4 regions of the Pseudomonas putida genome follow, and region 4 is predicted to be linked to each of the others. Evidence: riboswitches for the same ligand, from Rfam matches in the RefSeq annotation. Region 4 holds a riboswitch; each other region holds the start of a gene.
What was found. Region 4 has a riboswitch for cobalamin ahead of C2H86_RS25140 (CbtB domain-containing protein). Riboswitches for the same ligand answer to the same signal wherever they lie in the genome.

Region 1 (3,566 bases), 680 kb from region 4:
ACGCCGACCGGAATCACCTGGCCAGTTATCAACGTGCGCGACAGCACATCGGCGGCAATCAGGAACAGCGCGCCGCCCAGGGCGCTGGCCGGCAGCAGCCGGCCATGGCCGGGCCCGAGCAGCAGGCGAAGGGCGTGGGGGATGACCAGGCCGACGAAACCGATGGCGCCGACGATCGACACCATCACGGCCGTTACCAGAGCCGCGCAACTGATCAGCAGCAACTGCGTGCGGCGCACGGCGATGCCCAGCGAGGCCGCCGAGTCGGCGCCGAAGGTGAAGGCATCCAGCGCCCGGCGGTGCCACAGGCATACCACCAGCCCGAACAGCGCCACCGGCAACGCCATCCACACCGACGGCCAGCGCACGCCGCTGAGGTTGCCCAGCAACCAGAACAGGATGCCGCGCGCCTGCTCGGCGGTGGCCGACTTGGTGATGAGGAAGGCGGTGAGGGCCGTGAACAGCTGCGAGCCGGCGATGCCGGCGAGGATCACCTGGGCGTTGTTGCTGCTCGGCCCGGCCGCTCGGGCCAGCACCAGCACCAGGGCAAAGGCCGCCAGGGCACCGATGAAGGCGCCGCCGGACATGCTCAGGGCGACACTGCCCAGGCCCAGCAGGCCGACCAGCACTGCACCGGTCGAAGCGCCGGCGGACAGCCCGAGCAGGTAGGGCTCGGCCAGTGGGTTACGCAACAGCGCCTGCAGGATCACCCCGCAGGTCGCCAGACCTGCACCGCAAGCAGCGGCGACCAGCGAGCGGGTCAGGCGGTAGTTCCAGACGATGCCCGCGTCGATCGGGTCGACCGGGTATCCGGCCTGCCACAGGTGGTTGGCCAGCACCTGGAAAACCAAGTTCGGTGACAGGTTGGTCTCGCCAATGGCGGTACCGGCCAGCACGGCCGCGAGCAGGGCCAGCACGGCCAGGGCGGTGTAGGGCAGGGCGTTCATCACTGCGCTGCTTTACCGCTGGCAAAGGCCGCAGACAAGGTCTGCAAACCACGGAACAGGCGGATGCCGGCCTGCATGGCGTCGGCGTCGAGGATGATGATTCGGTTGTTCTTTACCGCGTCCATGTTCTTCGTCACCGGGTCGCTGCGCAGGAATTCGAGCTTCTTCTGGTAGTCGTCTGCAGGGAAACGGCGGCGGTCCATGCGCGCGATGATCAGCCAGGTCGGGTTGGCCTTGGCCAGGGTTTCCCAGCCCACGGTCGGCCATTCCTCGGTCGATTCGACCACGTTGCGCACGCCCAGGGTGCGCAACATGAAGTCGGCCACGCCCTGGCGGCCGGCGACGTAGGGGTCGATGTCGAGGTCGGCGCTGGAGAACCAGAACAGTGCCGAAGTCTGCGACAGGTCCTTGCCGGCCAGCTGCTGCTTCGCGCTATCCAGGCGTGCCTTGAGGTCGGTGTTCAGCGCCGCGCCACGGTCCTGCACGTCGAAGATCTCGGCCAGCTGGCTGACACTCTTGTAGATGCTCTCGACCTGGAACGCCTGCAGGCGGGTGCCGTCGGCGCCGACCAGGTTGTCCTTGCCTTCGCAGTCCGAGGGCAGCAGGTAGGTGGGGATCTTCAGCTCACTGAACTGCTCGCGGGTGGCGACCACGCCCTGAGCGCCGACCATCCACTCGAACTGCACGGCCACCAGTTGTGGGCGCTTGCCGACCACCGCCTCGAAGCTTGGGTCGTTGTCGGCCAGGCGCGGCACCTTGGCGTTCACCGCCTGGTATTCGGGGAGCACGTTGTTGAACCACAGCGAGGTGCCGGCCAGCTTGTCGCCCAGGCCCAGTGCATAGAGCATCTCGGTGCCGGCCTGGCCGATGGTGACTGCGCGCTCGGGCGCCTGGGCGAAGGTCTGCGGCGCGCCGCAGTTGTCGATGGTCAGCGGGTAGTGGGTGGCGGCAGCCTGGGCCAGGCCAGTCAGGCTCAGGCCGGCCAGCAAGGATGTGAAGCGCAGCAGCATGCGGGGCGATCTCCTATCGGTCAGTTCTGGTGAGGAACGCACGGACAGGCATCGCCGGCCCTCGCAGGCGCGAGGGCAGCACAGATGGCCATCCCGGACACCCCGCCGGTTGGTGAATGTATGCCGGCAGGTCTCCTGACTGGTGCGTCGTCACCTGGCTCCGGCCTTCCCGGATCATTGATCCAGTGGCATCGATGGAGCAGGCTCGGCACCTACAGTTGCGGGGGCAGTTCCGTTTGGCGCGCCAATGGTGGCGGGCCTGGGATTCCCTGTTAGTTCCGTGGTGGAAACCGGCGGGCCGCATGGTAGACCATCAGGTCGCCGGGTGAAAACGTTTAATCAGAAGTACTTGAGCCAGGCGATGTCACGCCGGCGGGCCTTGAGCCGGGCGAACCAGCGCACGGGCAGGTACAGCGCCACGGCCAGCAACACCGCGCTTAGCCACACCGCGCCGATGCCGTCGAAGCCGAAGTAGTCGCCGTGGTTGAGGCCCAGCAGCGCTACGCAGGCCAGGTACAGCAGCTTGAGCACATACAGGTGCAGCAGGTAGAAGAACATCGGCGCTGCGCCGAACACCGCCAGGGCGCTGATCCAGCGGGCCAGCCCGGCGCGCTCGAAGGCGCGCAGCAACAGCAGGCCGCAACCCAGGGTCAGGGCCAGGAACAGCAACGAGGGTGGGTACTTGGTGATGTTGAAGAAGCTCATCAGCGTCTGGGTGACGGTCGGGTAACCGCTCCAAGGCGCCTCGCCGTAACCGTTGTAGAGGCGCAGCACCATGAAACCGAGCAGGGCGATGACGCCGGCCATCAGCAGGCGGTGCTGGCGCTCACCGGCGTCGCTGCCACGGGCGAACCACGGGCCGAGGCCGTAGCCCAGGGCGATCACGCCGATCCACGGCAGCACCGGGTAGGAGGTGCGCAGGCGCAGGTTCTCCGAGACCTCCAGCCAGCCACGGTCATGCAGGATCGCCCACGGCACATGCAGGGCCGATTCCACGCCAAAGTGCAGACCATCGAGCAGGTTGTGCCCGGCGATGATCAGCGCGCCCAGGGCGAGCAGGGCAGGACGCGGCAGCCACACCAGCAGCGACAGGGCGATCATGCTCACGCCGATGGCCCAGATCACCTGCATGTAGACCACGCTCGGCGGCAGTTGGAAGGTCCAGGCGAAGTTGACCAGGGTGAACTCCAGCACCACCAGGAACAGCCCGCGCTTGAACAGGAACGCCGACACATCGCTGCGGCCCTGGTATTTCTCGCCATACAACCAGGCCGACAGGCCGGTGAGCAGGACGAACACCGGGGCGCACAGGTGGGCCAGGGTGCGGCTGGCGAACAGCGACGGGTCGGTGGCATCGATGGTCATCGGATCGCTGACCTGGCGGTGCAGGAAGAAGGTTTCACGCACGTGGTCGAGCAGCATGAACAGGATCACCAGGCCGCGCAGGGCATCGATGCTCTGCAGGCGCTGGGTGAGCTGGGTGGGGAGGGCTGAGGCACTGGTCATGGAAAGGAGTCGCAGGCAGGAATGAATGTCAAATGAAACGTTATCTTATAACTATTAATTGACTTCTGATAGTGGTTTTTGTGTTGGCTGTGCCGGCCTCTTC
Region 2 (3,566 bases), 680 kb from region 4:
CTGCTTGAGGCCCAGTTCGGTCTGCTTCGCTTCGGTCAGGTCGTAGTGCATCTGCGACGGGCTCAGGCTGACCAGGTTGTCCACGCCGTCCTCGCTGGTGGAGTACTGGCCGTACAGCGACAGATTGTCGTTGACGGCGAACACCAGCCCGGCGCGCCAGTTGCCGCCCTGCAGGCTGCGGTCGCTGCGGCTGCCGTCGACCAGGTTGTCGCGGTCGATGTGGTTCTGATCGCGGCGCACACCGGTCACCAGCGACAGGCGCTCGGTGAGCTGCAGGCGGTTCTCGGCGAACAGGGCGAAGGTGTGGGTGGTGGACAGCGTCTGTGGGCGGGTTGGCGAGTCGCTGTGGAACCAACCCGGGGTCGGCTGCCATGGGTCGATGTAGTCGCCGCCCACGTCGTTGTACGGCCGGTTGCTGTCGACGTTGAAACGTACCTTGTTGTATTCGACACCGACCAGCGTCTTGCTGGCCAGGCCGAACAGGCTGTGGTCGAAGGTGAAGGTCTGGCGGTCGCCGAGCTGCTCCTGGTTGTGCTTGATCTCCAGGTAGCTCTGGCGCTCCAGCAGCGCGCGATCGGCGTCCCAGCTGTAGTTCTCGGCATTGCGCCAGTGGCGGCGGCTCTTGATGTAGTAGAGCTGGTTGCTGGCGCTGAGGTGGTCGTTGATCGTCCAGTCGGTGGTGAAGCGGGTCCACTCGTCGTGGTAGCGCTGCTCGTCGTTCTGGATGTTGTAGTTCTTCTTGCGCAGGCTGCTGCGGTAATGGCCGTCGATCAGCGGCGTGCCGTAGTAGTTGGCGGGCTGGGCGTCGCCGCGCTCGTGGGCGAGGGTGAAGCTCAGGTCGTCGCTGGCATCGAAGCGCAGCGCGGCGCTGAGCGCCAGGCTGCGCGAGTCGGTGCGGTCGACCCAACCGTTACCGGCCTGCTGGTTCAGGGTCAGGCGATAGCTCAGGCGTTCGCTGAGGCTACCGCCGCTGTCCAGGCCCAGTTGTTGGCGGTCCCAGGAACCGTAGCCCAGGCGCAGGCGGTTGTGGATGTCGCCAGCGAACGGCTTTTTCGGGATCACGTTGATCACCGCGCCGGTCGCGCCTTCGCCATACAGCACCGAAGCCGGGCCGCGGATGACGTCGATCTGCTCGACCATCCACGGGTCGACCGGGAAGGTCTGGGTGCCGGCCCCGGTGTACAGGCGTGCGCCGTCGAACAGGGTCATCACCGAGCCATGGCCGGTGAAGCCGCGCGCCGACAGGCCGGTGCCGCCATCGCCCGGGTTGCCGATGAAGGTGATCCCGGGCGAGCGGGTCACGGCGTCCTGCACGGTGAGGTTGTTGCGCTGCTCGATCTGTTCGGCAGTGATGCTGCTGGTGCTGGCCGGGGTTTCCAGGGCAGTGAGGTTCAGCCGAGAACCGGCCTCGGTCGGCGTGGCCAGATCTACGTGTTGTTGGTCACGGCTATCGGTGATGGCCGTGGAGGGGAGGTTCAGCACGGGTTCGTCGGCCAGGGCTGGCAGCGTGACGGCCAGGCAGGCCGCCAGGGGGTGAAGCTTGATGAATCGGGACATGTCGTTCCACTACTGCAGGAATGAATGGATCCCGGTGGAAAACACGCAAAGGCACACCACGCATGCAGGGGCGCACGCGGAGACCGGCCTGCGCCCGCCCACCGCGGGTTGCCAAGTAGGGCTTCAGGCCGGTCTCCGGGCTTGCGAGGGGCGTGAGGCCTTCACCTTCCCATGCTGGCGCACAGTGGTGTGTCGAAGGCATCGCTCGCTTACCGTTGCGGGGGCAGCGCCGGACTTGTCGTGAACCACGACGCACCGGCTTCCCGTTTCACCCTGCGCACGGCGGCGCAGGACACCTGAAACTGGCGCGCATCTGACCATCGAATGGCCAGCACGTCAAATGCGCGTGTCAGCGCCCGCGGCGGCGCGACACCCGTGCTTCGATGTTCTTGCGCCCGATCAGCAGGGGAGGCTTTTCCACCACCGGCTCATCGGCCAGCCACTTGTACATCACCAGGCAGTCGACCAACCCCAGGCGGGCATGGCGATAGGCTTTGGGCAGGCGGCCAACGGTCTCGAAGCCGAGCTTGGTCCACAGCGCCACCGCCACTTCGTTGCTCGCCACCACCGAATTGAACTGCAACGCCAAAAAGCCTTCCTGGCGCGCCAGCTTCTGCGAGTGCTCGCACATCAGCCGGGCCACGCCACGGCCACGGGCGGCGTCGCAGACCATGTAGCCGCAGTTGCCGACATGGGCGCCAGGGCCGGCGGCGTTGGCCTTGAGGTAGTAGGAGCCGAGCAGCTCGCCATCGGCTTCGGCCACCAGGGTGTGCAGTGGCAGTTGCAGCCACAGCTGGCGTGCCTGCTCGACGTCCAGTTCGGGGTCGAAGGCGTAGGTTTCGCGGGCCTGGACGATGGCCTGGAAGGTCGGCCAGAAACGCTCGAAGTCCTCGGGCGTCATGGGGCGGATGTGGATCATGGCGGTTCCTGCAATGGCTAGGCCGCCAAGTCTGGGTGGCGCGGCGCCGTCGCGCAAGGGCGGCGACGCCGTCGGGCTTCAGCCGTTGGCCTTGCCCACTGCATCCATGGCGCGGGCCGAGTAGACCAGCGCGGCCCCGGCATTCATCGCCACGGCCACACCCAGCGCCTCGGCGATCTCTTCACGGGTGGCGCCGTGCTTGACGGCTTGCTGTGAGTGCACGGCGATGCAGCCGTCGCAGCGGGTGGTGACGGCCACGGCCAGGGAGATCAGTTCGCGGGTCTTGGCGTCCAGGTGGTTGGTCTTGGCACCCGCGCCGCTGGCGGTCATGTAGCCGGCCACGGTGTCAGGGGACAGTTGCTTGAGATCGCCGATGCCGGCCATCAACTGCTTACGGTAGGCGTCCCAGTCCATCATGCTCATCGTCTTCACCTTGGGGAGGTTGCGGGAGGAGCTTTCAGGCTAGTCGAATTTGCGCCTATCGCCGGTTGCCGGCGATAGGCTGCAGGCAGGGTGTCAGATGTAGACGAATACCAGTACCAGGGCCGCGACCACCAGCCACTTCTCCAGGTAGTAGCGCATGCGGTTGCGCTTCTTCAGCGCCTTGCCACGCTCGCGGATCTTGTAGATGCGGGTGAACAGGCGGTTGATGCCGCCGGTCTTGTCGCCGGCGTCGTTCGGCGCTGCGGCGGCGGCCATGACGTTGCGGCTGAACCAGCGATTGAACGCGGTGGCCCAGCGGTACTTCAGCGGGCGCTCGATGTCGCAGAACAGGATGATGCGATTGTGCTCGGTGGTGTTGGCGGCATAGTGGATGTAGGTCTCGTCGAAGACCACGCCCTCGCCATCGCGCCAGGAGTACTTCTCGCCGTCCACGTCGATGTAGCAACCGTCATCGTTCGGCGTGTCCAGGCCGAGGTGGAAGCGGTACGAACCGGCATACGGGTCACGGTGGCGGACCAGCTTGGCACCCGGTGGCAGGGTGGCGAACATCGCCGCCTTGACCGTGCCGATGCCTTGCAGCAGCTCGGTGGTGCGTGGGCACAGGGTCATGGCCGACGGGTGGCTTTCGCCGTACCACTTCAGGTAG
Region 3 (3,566 bases), 450 kb from region 4:
TACCGCCAGCAGGCACTGGGCGGTCGGGATGCCCCAGTCGGCAAACGCCAGGGCGACCTCGCGCTCGGCGGCGTTGCCGGCGCGCTCGGCTTCTACGGCTGCCCAGCTGGTGCCGCCTGCACCGGCGACATCGACCATGGCTACACCTGCGTCACACAGCATGCGCGCCACGCTGGGTGAAATGCCTGCGCCGACTTCCTTGGCGATCACTGGCGTGGGCAGTTGGGAGGTCAGGGTTTCGATGCGTTCGAGTACGCCGCGCCAGTCACGGTCGCCTTCAGGCTGTACGGCTTCCTGCAGGGGGTTCAGGTGGATGATCAGGGCATTGGCCTGCAGGGTGTCGATTGCGCGGCGCGCCAGGTCCAGGCCGTCGGCCTCTCGCAACTGGGCGGCGCCGAGGTTGGCCAGTAGCGGCACATCCGGTGCCAGGCGGCGTAGCTCGCCGGTCAGGCCTTGGTCCTGGTTGCTGCGCAGGCTCACACGCTGCGAGCCGACGCCCATGGCGATGCCCAGTGCCTGGGCGGCTTCGGCGAGGTGCTGGTTGATGAAGCGTGCGCGTTCGGCGCCACCGGTCATGGAACTGATCAGCAGCGGGGCGCGTAGGGCACAGCCGAACAGCTCGGTGCTCAGGTCGACGTCGTCCAGGGCCATTTCGGGTAATGCGCAGTGCTCGAAGCGCAGCGCCGACCAGCCGGGGTCTACGGCGTGCGTGGGGGTGCCGGTCAGCACGATGTCCAGGTGATCGTCCTTGCGTTGGCTTAGCGGGGTTTTCTTCATGCCGGCTCCGTTTTGAAGGGGGCAGCAGGGATACAACATATATAGATAAGTTGAAAATTGGCACAGCATCAGGCATTGGCGTGTGCCGCTGGTTCCTTTCCATGGATGCTTGGTTTGTGATTGTGTGAGGGCTGGCAGGTGTTCGCCGGTAGTCTTGCAGTGCCTTTGAGATCGAGCGCCGCCCGCGCGGCGCATCGCGAGCTTCGCTCGCTCCTACGTTTGTTTTTGGCCAATAATGCCTGTGACACGCGCGCGACCGCCTTGTTTGTACGACGCGATATCGAGACATGCGCCAAGGGATTCGCGCGAAAATCCCACAGGTTAACTGGCCCGAAACAAACGTAGGAGCGAGCAAAGCTCGCGATGCGCCGCGCGGGCGGCGCGCGATCTGACAGGCGCTGCAAGGTTTTCGGCGGGCACCAGTTGACCCCCCGCCCACCCCCGCGTAGCCTTGCGACTTCGAGGTTCTTCGGCCCTGCCGAAGCTAAGACGGGAACGCGGTACAAGCCGCGGCTGCCCCCGCAACTGTAAGCACCGACAATGGATCGACACAGCCACTGCGCCGCGCGCGGGAAGGCGTCATCCCGCCAGTTTCTTGCTGCCAAGAGCTGGAGCGGTGCAAGCCAGGAGACCTGCCTCGAGCCGAATTCGACTTTCAACCGGGCGGGGTGATCCGGTGGCGAACAAGCCCGGCCGGCCTGGCCTGCGGCTTTCGTCCCGTGTGCCCGCGCCAACCTGCCAAGGGCAACGCGACATGAAAACACTGGCCAAGCTCCCCGTCACCATCGTTACCGGCTTCCTCGGCTCGGGCAAGACCACCTTGCTCCGCCACATGCTCGACAACGCCCAGGGCCGCCGCATCGCGGTCATCGTCAACGAATTCGGCGAGCTTGGCATCGACGGCGAAATCCTCAAGCAATGCAGCATCGGCTGCACCGAGGAAGAAGCCAGCGGCCGCGTCTATGAATTGGCCAACGGCTGCCTGTGCTGCACCGTGCAGGAAGAGTTCTTCCCGGTAATGCGCGAACTGGTCGCACGCCGCGGCGACCTCGATCACATCCTCATCGAAACCAGCGGCCTGGCATTGCCCAAGCCCCTGGTTCAAGCCTTCCAGTGGCCGGAAATCCGCAACGCCTGCACCGTTGACGCGGTGATCACCGTGGTCGACAGCCCGGCCGTGGCAGCCGGCACCTTCGCCGCCTACCCGGACCAGGTCGACGCCCAACGCAAGCTTGACCCCAACCTGGACCACGAATCGCCGCTGCACGAACTGTTCGCTGACCAGCTGGCCAGCGCCGACCTGGTGGTGCTGAACAAGGCCGACCTGATCGACGCCGAAGGCCTGGCCAAGGTCCGTGCCGAAGTGGCCGAGGAGCTGCCACCGGCGGTCAAGGTGATCGAAGCCAGCAGCGGCCGGCTGCCGCTGGAAGTACTGCTGGGCGTGGGCGCGGAGTCCGAGGCGCACATCGATGGCCGTCGTACTCACCACGATTCCCACCATGACGGCGATGATCACGACGATCACGACCACGACGCCTTCGACTCGATCTCCATCGACCTGCCCGAAGCCGACGAAAGCCTGCTGCTCGATGCCCTGACCCAGCTGGTGGTGGAGTTCGGCATCCTGCGCGCCAAGGGCTTCGCGGCCATCCCCGGCAAGCCGATGCGCCTGCTGGTGCAGGGCGTGGGTACCCGTTTCGACAAGCACTTCGACCGTGCCTGGCGCGCCGACGAGCCACGCATCACCCGTCTGGTGCTGATTGGCCAGGACCTCGACGCCACGCAACTGGAAGCGCGCCTGCGCCAGGCCCTGGGCGCCTGACCCATGCACCTGCTGCGGACCCAGCCCGGCGGCTTCGTGCCGGACGACAGCATCGCCGACCTCGGCCAGACACCCGCCGACCTGGTGATTCTCTGCAGCGGCGACTCGCACCTGGCATTGCTCGCCGAAACCGCCGAGCAACTGCCGGACGATTTCCCCAGCCTGCGCCTGGCCAACCCGATGCAAGTGCAGAACCATGCCTCGGTCGACCTGTATGTCGACGAGGTCCTGTGCCATGCCAAGGTGATCCTGGTGTCGCTGCACGGCGGTGTCGGTTACTGGCGCTATGGCGTCGAACAACTGGTCGAGCTGGCGGCACGGGGCGTGCAGCTGATTCTGGTCCCCGGCGATGACCGCCCGGACCCTGAGCTGACCGGTCTCGGGACAGTCACCGGCGAGCCGGCAGAGCGCCTCTGGCACTACCTGCGCCAGGGCGGCAAGAGCAACGCTGTCAACCTGTTCAAATGCCTGGCCAGCCAGTGGCTGGGGCGCGATTACCGTTGGGACGAACCGCAGCCTTTGCCGCGGACTTCGGTGTATCACCCGCGCAAACCCAGTGCGCTGCTAGAGGACTGGTACAGCCAGTGGAACCCCGAACACCCGGTGGCGCCATTGCTGTTCTATCGTTCCCACCTGCAGGCCGCCAACACCGCCTTCATCGACGTGTTCTGCGAGCGCTTGCAGGCCGCCGGCCTCAACCCGCTGCCCATCGCAGTGGCCAGCCTCAAGGAAAGCGCCTGCCTGGAGCAAGTCGAGGCCTGGCTGGACGAAGTGGGCGCAGAGGTGTTGATCAACACCACAGGGTTTGCCCTGTCCAGTCCGGAACGCCCCAACCTGCGTCCGTTCCGCCGTGACATCCCGGTGTTGCAGGCCATCTGCGCACAGGACAACCAACCCGGATGGGAGGCCAGCGAGCAGGGCCTCGGTGCCCGCGACCTGGCCATGCACATCGCCTTGCCGGAGCTGG
Region 4 (3,566 bases):
CGGCAAGGCTTGCTGCGAGCGCGGCACAGAACAGGATGCGAAAGGTTGGCATTTGCAATTAACCAGACGGGAACGTGCGCCATTCTAGCTGGGTTCGCGTCGGAGGAGTAATCCACCAAGGTCGTGAACCGGCTTGATTGCCATGGCGCAAGACTTCCGTCGAATGGGCAAGACGGCTCCATTCCCTAGAATGCACCTCGCTGATGGATCAGCACCCATCGCAAAAAGCCCGCTCTCATGTGCGCGGGCTTTTTGCTCTTGCAGAGCAATGCTTCAGGCTTTTTTACACATCAAGGCAGCATCGAGCAGCCTGCCATGGTCGTACCAGGCGTCGCGCTGGTAAGCCGTGAACTGACGCTCGGTTCCCGTGCCGTGCAGTTCTACCAAACCAGCGGCCTGGGTGAGGTCGGTACTTTCGACGTACAGTTTCACCGAGTTGTCGCCATCGACCTCATAGGTTTTCACGTTACCTTGAAGTTCGCCTTTGACACACCCCAGATAAGCGGTCGTGCTTCTATCGGTAGTACCGGACGTATAATCATGGCCATCGCGCACATCCCGATTCTGTGCACACCCGGCCATCAACAGCGTGGCAAAAGTGGTTAACAGTATTGCGCCTGCGACCGATCTTGAACTCTTCACGCGACACGCTCCTGCTGCCCCATCGATAACTGACGAAAGAGTGGCCAAGCCGAACGCCCTTTTTAGTTCTCGTGTGCCCATGGTACTGCGCAAAGTGCACAGCACAATAGGCTTGTTTGCTATATGGGCAATGGTCCATGACTGGCAACTTTCCGGCTTTCGCATTATTTCTTTAGCCGAGCGGAACGATTTCAATCAGCCATGATTCTCATGCGTATCGACCACGCGCAACGTTCAGGAGAGTCCCATGGTGTGGTGGCTGGAAATACTCGCCCAGTTCGTGATCTCCACAGGACTTGCCGTGTTCAGCATCTTTGTGTTCTGGGCCTATACGCTGGCGTTCGGCAAGACCTACAGCAAGCTGCTGTCAGCCGCGCTGGCGCTCGCCCTGCTGGGCATCGCCGCCTTCCCCCATGGCACGAGCGTGGCCATCGGCCAGCAGGCGCTGCTGGGGGCTGGCAGCGAATTCCTGTTGCTGGTCGCGGACGCCTTGGGTGTGATCAGCGCCGTGATGATTGCATCATTCTTCTTCAACCCTGGGCGGTTGCTCGAAGATTCATGACGGTAGCCAGGCTATCCGCCCAGCCCTTGGCCGGTGAGCGAACAGCCGTCAGCTTCAGTACTGTCAGCGTGGGCCACCACCGTGCCCGCCGCCCATCATGCCTGGGCCGCCATGCCCCCCACCATGCCCACCACCGCCACCTGGCGGCATGAACATCCAGCAACCTGCCAGCGTGGATACCAATGCAGCCACCACGGCGGCACGCAATACATGCTTCAACTTCATTGCAACGCTCCAAAAGCAAAAACGGGTGCCCTGCCGGATGGAAGGCAGAACAGCGTTGCAAGTGTAATTTCCAGACCGGGCAGCCTGGCGAGCTTTTCCATTTCTTTACAGTTGCGTGGTACAGGCCTGGCCCCATGCACCTTTGCATTTGACGCCACCTTCGCCGCGTGCTCTCCTAACGCCTTGCGTCAGGTGCCCCATCGAGGGTGAAACGGGAAATCGGTGCGTCGCAGGCCCTTGTCAGGGCCGGGCAAATCCGGTGCTGCCCCCGCAACGGTAAGCGAGCGAAGCGTCCAGACCACTGTGCCACGCAGTCCGGCATGGGAAGGTGATGCTTTTCAAGGAGCCCAGCTCCTCCTCGCAAGCCCGGAGACCGGCCTGGCGTTCATGAACACCCCGCGGAGGGCGGGCGCTGTCGCATTCCCTCGGGCGCCCTCGTGCCCGGGGCTGCCGCGCTTGTCCCCATTGCCTTCTAAAAAGCAAAAGCAAAGCAGAGGATCGCGTCATGCCCATCACCAGCGCCAAACACAACATCACTACCCCCGTCACCCTCAGCCAGCGCGTGGTCATTGCCGTCGGTGCCAGCCTGCTCGGCCTGTGCCTGGTGTACTTTGCCGGGTTCTCGCACATCGAAGCCGTGCACAACGCCGCGCACGACACCCGCCACAGCGCCGCATTCCCTTGCCACTGAGGCTGCCATGATCAAGCGTATCGCCCGCACTGCCGGGTTCAGCGGCCTGCTCGCCGCTCTGTTGCTGACCCTGCTGCAAAGCTTTTGGGTCGCACCGCTGATCCTCGAGGCGGAAACCTATGAATCGGCCGCTCCGGCAGCCGAGCACCACAGCCACGGCGACGAAGCCAGCGCTGGCCACACCCACAGCGAGGAAGCTTGGTCGCCAGAAGATGGCTGGCAGCGCATCCTGTCGACCACCGGCGGCAATCTGGTGGTTGCCGTCGGCTTCGCCCTGATCCTCGCCGCCCTGTACAGCCTGCGTGAACCAGGCCGTACCAGCACGGGAGCGCTGTGGGGGTTGGCCGGTTTTGCCGTGTTCTGCCTGGCCCCTACCCTGGGCTTGCCGCCGGAACTGCCAGGCACTGCCGCAGCCGACCTCGGTCAGCGCCAGAGCTGGTGGATCGGCACCGCAGCCGCGACCGCAGTGGGCCTGGCCCTGCTGGTGTTCGCACGCCATGGCTTGCTCAAGGCACTGGGCGCCGTCTTGCTGGTGGTGCCGCACGTGATTGGCGCTCCGCAGCCGGAAGCCCATGAAAGCCTGGCCCCGCAAGCCCTTGAGGCTCAGTTCAAGATCGCTTCCTGGCTGACCAACGCGGTCTTCTGGGTAGCCCTGGGCCTGCTCAGCGCCTGGCTGTATCGCCGCTCCAGCCACGCCTGATGGCCATCGACCAGCCATTGCCGGCGCTGTACGCCGGCTTCGGCTGCCGTCGGGGTTGCCCGGTGGACGTCCTCGACGTGTTGCTGCATGAAGTGCTGCAGCGTCACGGCCTGACCGCCACAGCACTTCGCGGCTTTGCCAGCATCGCGGGCAAGGCCGACGAGCCAGGCCTGCAACAACTCGCCGCACGCTACGCCCTGCCGTTGGTAGTTTTCGCTACCGAGCAACTGCAGGCGTACGAACCCCAGCTCAGCCACCGCTCCGCAGTCGCCTACGCCCACAGCGGCTGCTGGGGCGTTGCCGAGAGCACAGCACTGGCCCTGGCCAGCCTCAGTCACGCCGGCGCCACACTCAGGGTAACCCGTCAGGTGCGCGGCCCCGCTACCCTGGCACTGGCCTCTGCCGGATAATCGCTTCTTTCATCATTTCAAGGATCTGCCATGACGGTCTACTTCATCGGCGCCGGCCCCGGCGACCCGGAACTGATCACGGTCAAGGGCCAACGCCTGATCCGTCAGTGCCCGGTGATCATCTATGCCGGTTCGCTGGTACCTGCGGCGGTGCTCGAAGGGCATCAGGCCGAGACGGTCATCAACAGCGCCGAACTGCACCTCGAGCAAATCATCGACGCCATCCGCACCGCACACGCCAATGGCCAGGACGTGGCCCGGGTGCACAGTGGCGACCCCAGCCTGTATGGCGCCATCGGCGAGCAGATTCGCCACCTGCGCGAACTGGGCATCGAT

Region 1: linked by a shared signal. The riboswitch ahead of C2H86_RS22175 (ABC transporter substrate-binding protein) and the one ahead of C2H86_RS25140 (CbtB domain-containing protein) in region 4 are both predicted to bind cobalamin.
Region 2: linked by a shared signal. The riboswitch ahead of C2H86_RS22185 (TonB-dependent receptor) and the one ahead of C2H86_RS25140 (CbtB domain-containing protein) in region 4 are both predicted to bind cobalamin.
Region 3: linked by a shared signal. The riboswitch ahead of cobW (cobalamin biosynthesis protein CobW) and the one ahead of C2H86_RS25140 (CbtB domain-containing protein) in region 4 are both predicted to bind cobalamin.

The regions. Positions count from the first base shown of each region.
Region 1 covers NZ_CP026115.2:4,842,510-4,846,075, forward strand. The annotation lists gene C2H86_RS22170 (FecCD family ABC transporter permease) at 1-947, opposite strand, end outside; gene C2H86_RS22175 (ABC transporter substrate-binding protein) at 947-1,957, opposite strand; cobalamin riboswitch at 2,066-2,267, opposite strand; gene C2H86_RS22180 (DUF1624 domain-containing protein) at 2,297-3,463, opposite strand.
Region 2 covers NZ_CP026115.2:4,846,729-4,850,294, forward strand. The annotation lists gene C2H86_RS22185 (TonB-dependent receptor) at 1-1,557, opposite strand, end outside; cobalamin riboswitch at 1,667-1,872, opposite strand; gene C2H86_RS22190 (GNAT family N-acetyltransferase) at 1,907-2,476, opposite strand; gene C2H86_RS22195 (carboxymuconolactone decarboxylase family protein) at 2,555-2,899, opposite strand; gene lpxO (lipid A hydroxylase LpxO) at 2,993-3,566, opposite strand, start outside.
Region 3 covers NZ_CP026115.2:5,976,841-5,980,406, reverse strand. The annotation lists gene fni (type 2 isopentenyl-diphosphate Delta-isomerase) at 1-777, opposite strand, end outside; cobalamin riboswitch at 1,222-1,431, shown strand; gene cobW (cobalamin biosynthesis protein CobW) at 1,532-2,599, shown strand; gene cobN (cobaltochelatase subunit CobN) at 2,603-3,566, shown strand, end outside.
Region 4 covers NZ_CP026115.2:5,527,052-5,530,617, reverse strand. The annotation lists gene C2H86_RS25155 (hypothetical protein) at 1-52, opposite strand, end outside; gene C2H86_RS25150 (hypothetical protein) at 274-642, opposite strand; gene C2H86_RS25145 (hypothetical protein) at 890-1,204, shown strand; gene C2H86_RS28250 (hypothetical protein) at 1,268-1,429, opposite strand; cobalamin riboswitch at 1,603-1,825, shown strand; gene C2H86_RS25140 (CbtB domain-containing protein) at 1,935-2,120, shown strand; gene C2H86_RS25135 (CbtA family protein) at 2,128-2,820, shown strand; gene C2H86_RS25130 (cobalamin biosynthesis protein) at 2,838-3,230, shown strand; gene cobM (precorrin-4 C(11)-methyltransferase) at 3,261-3,566, shown strand, end outside.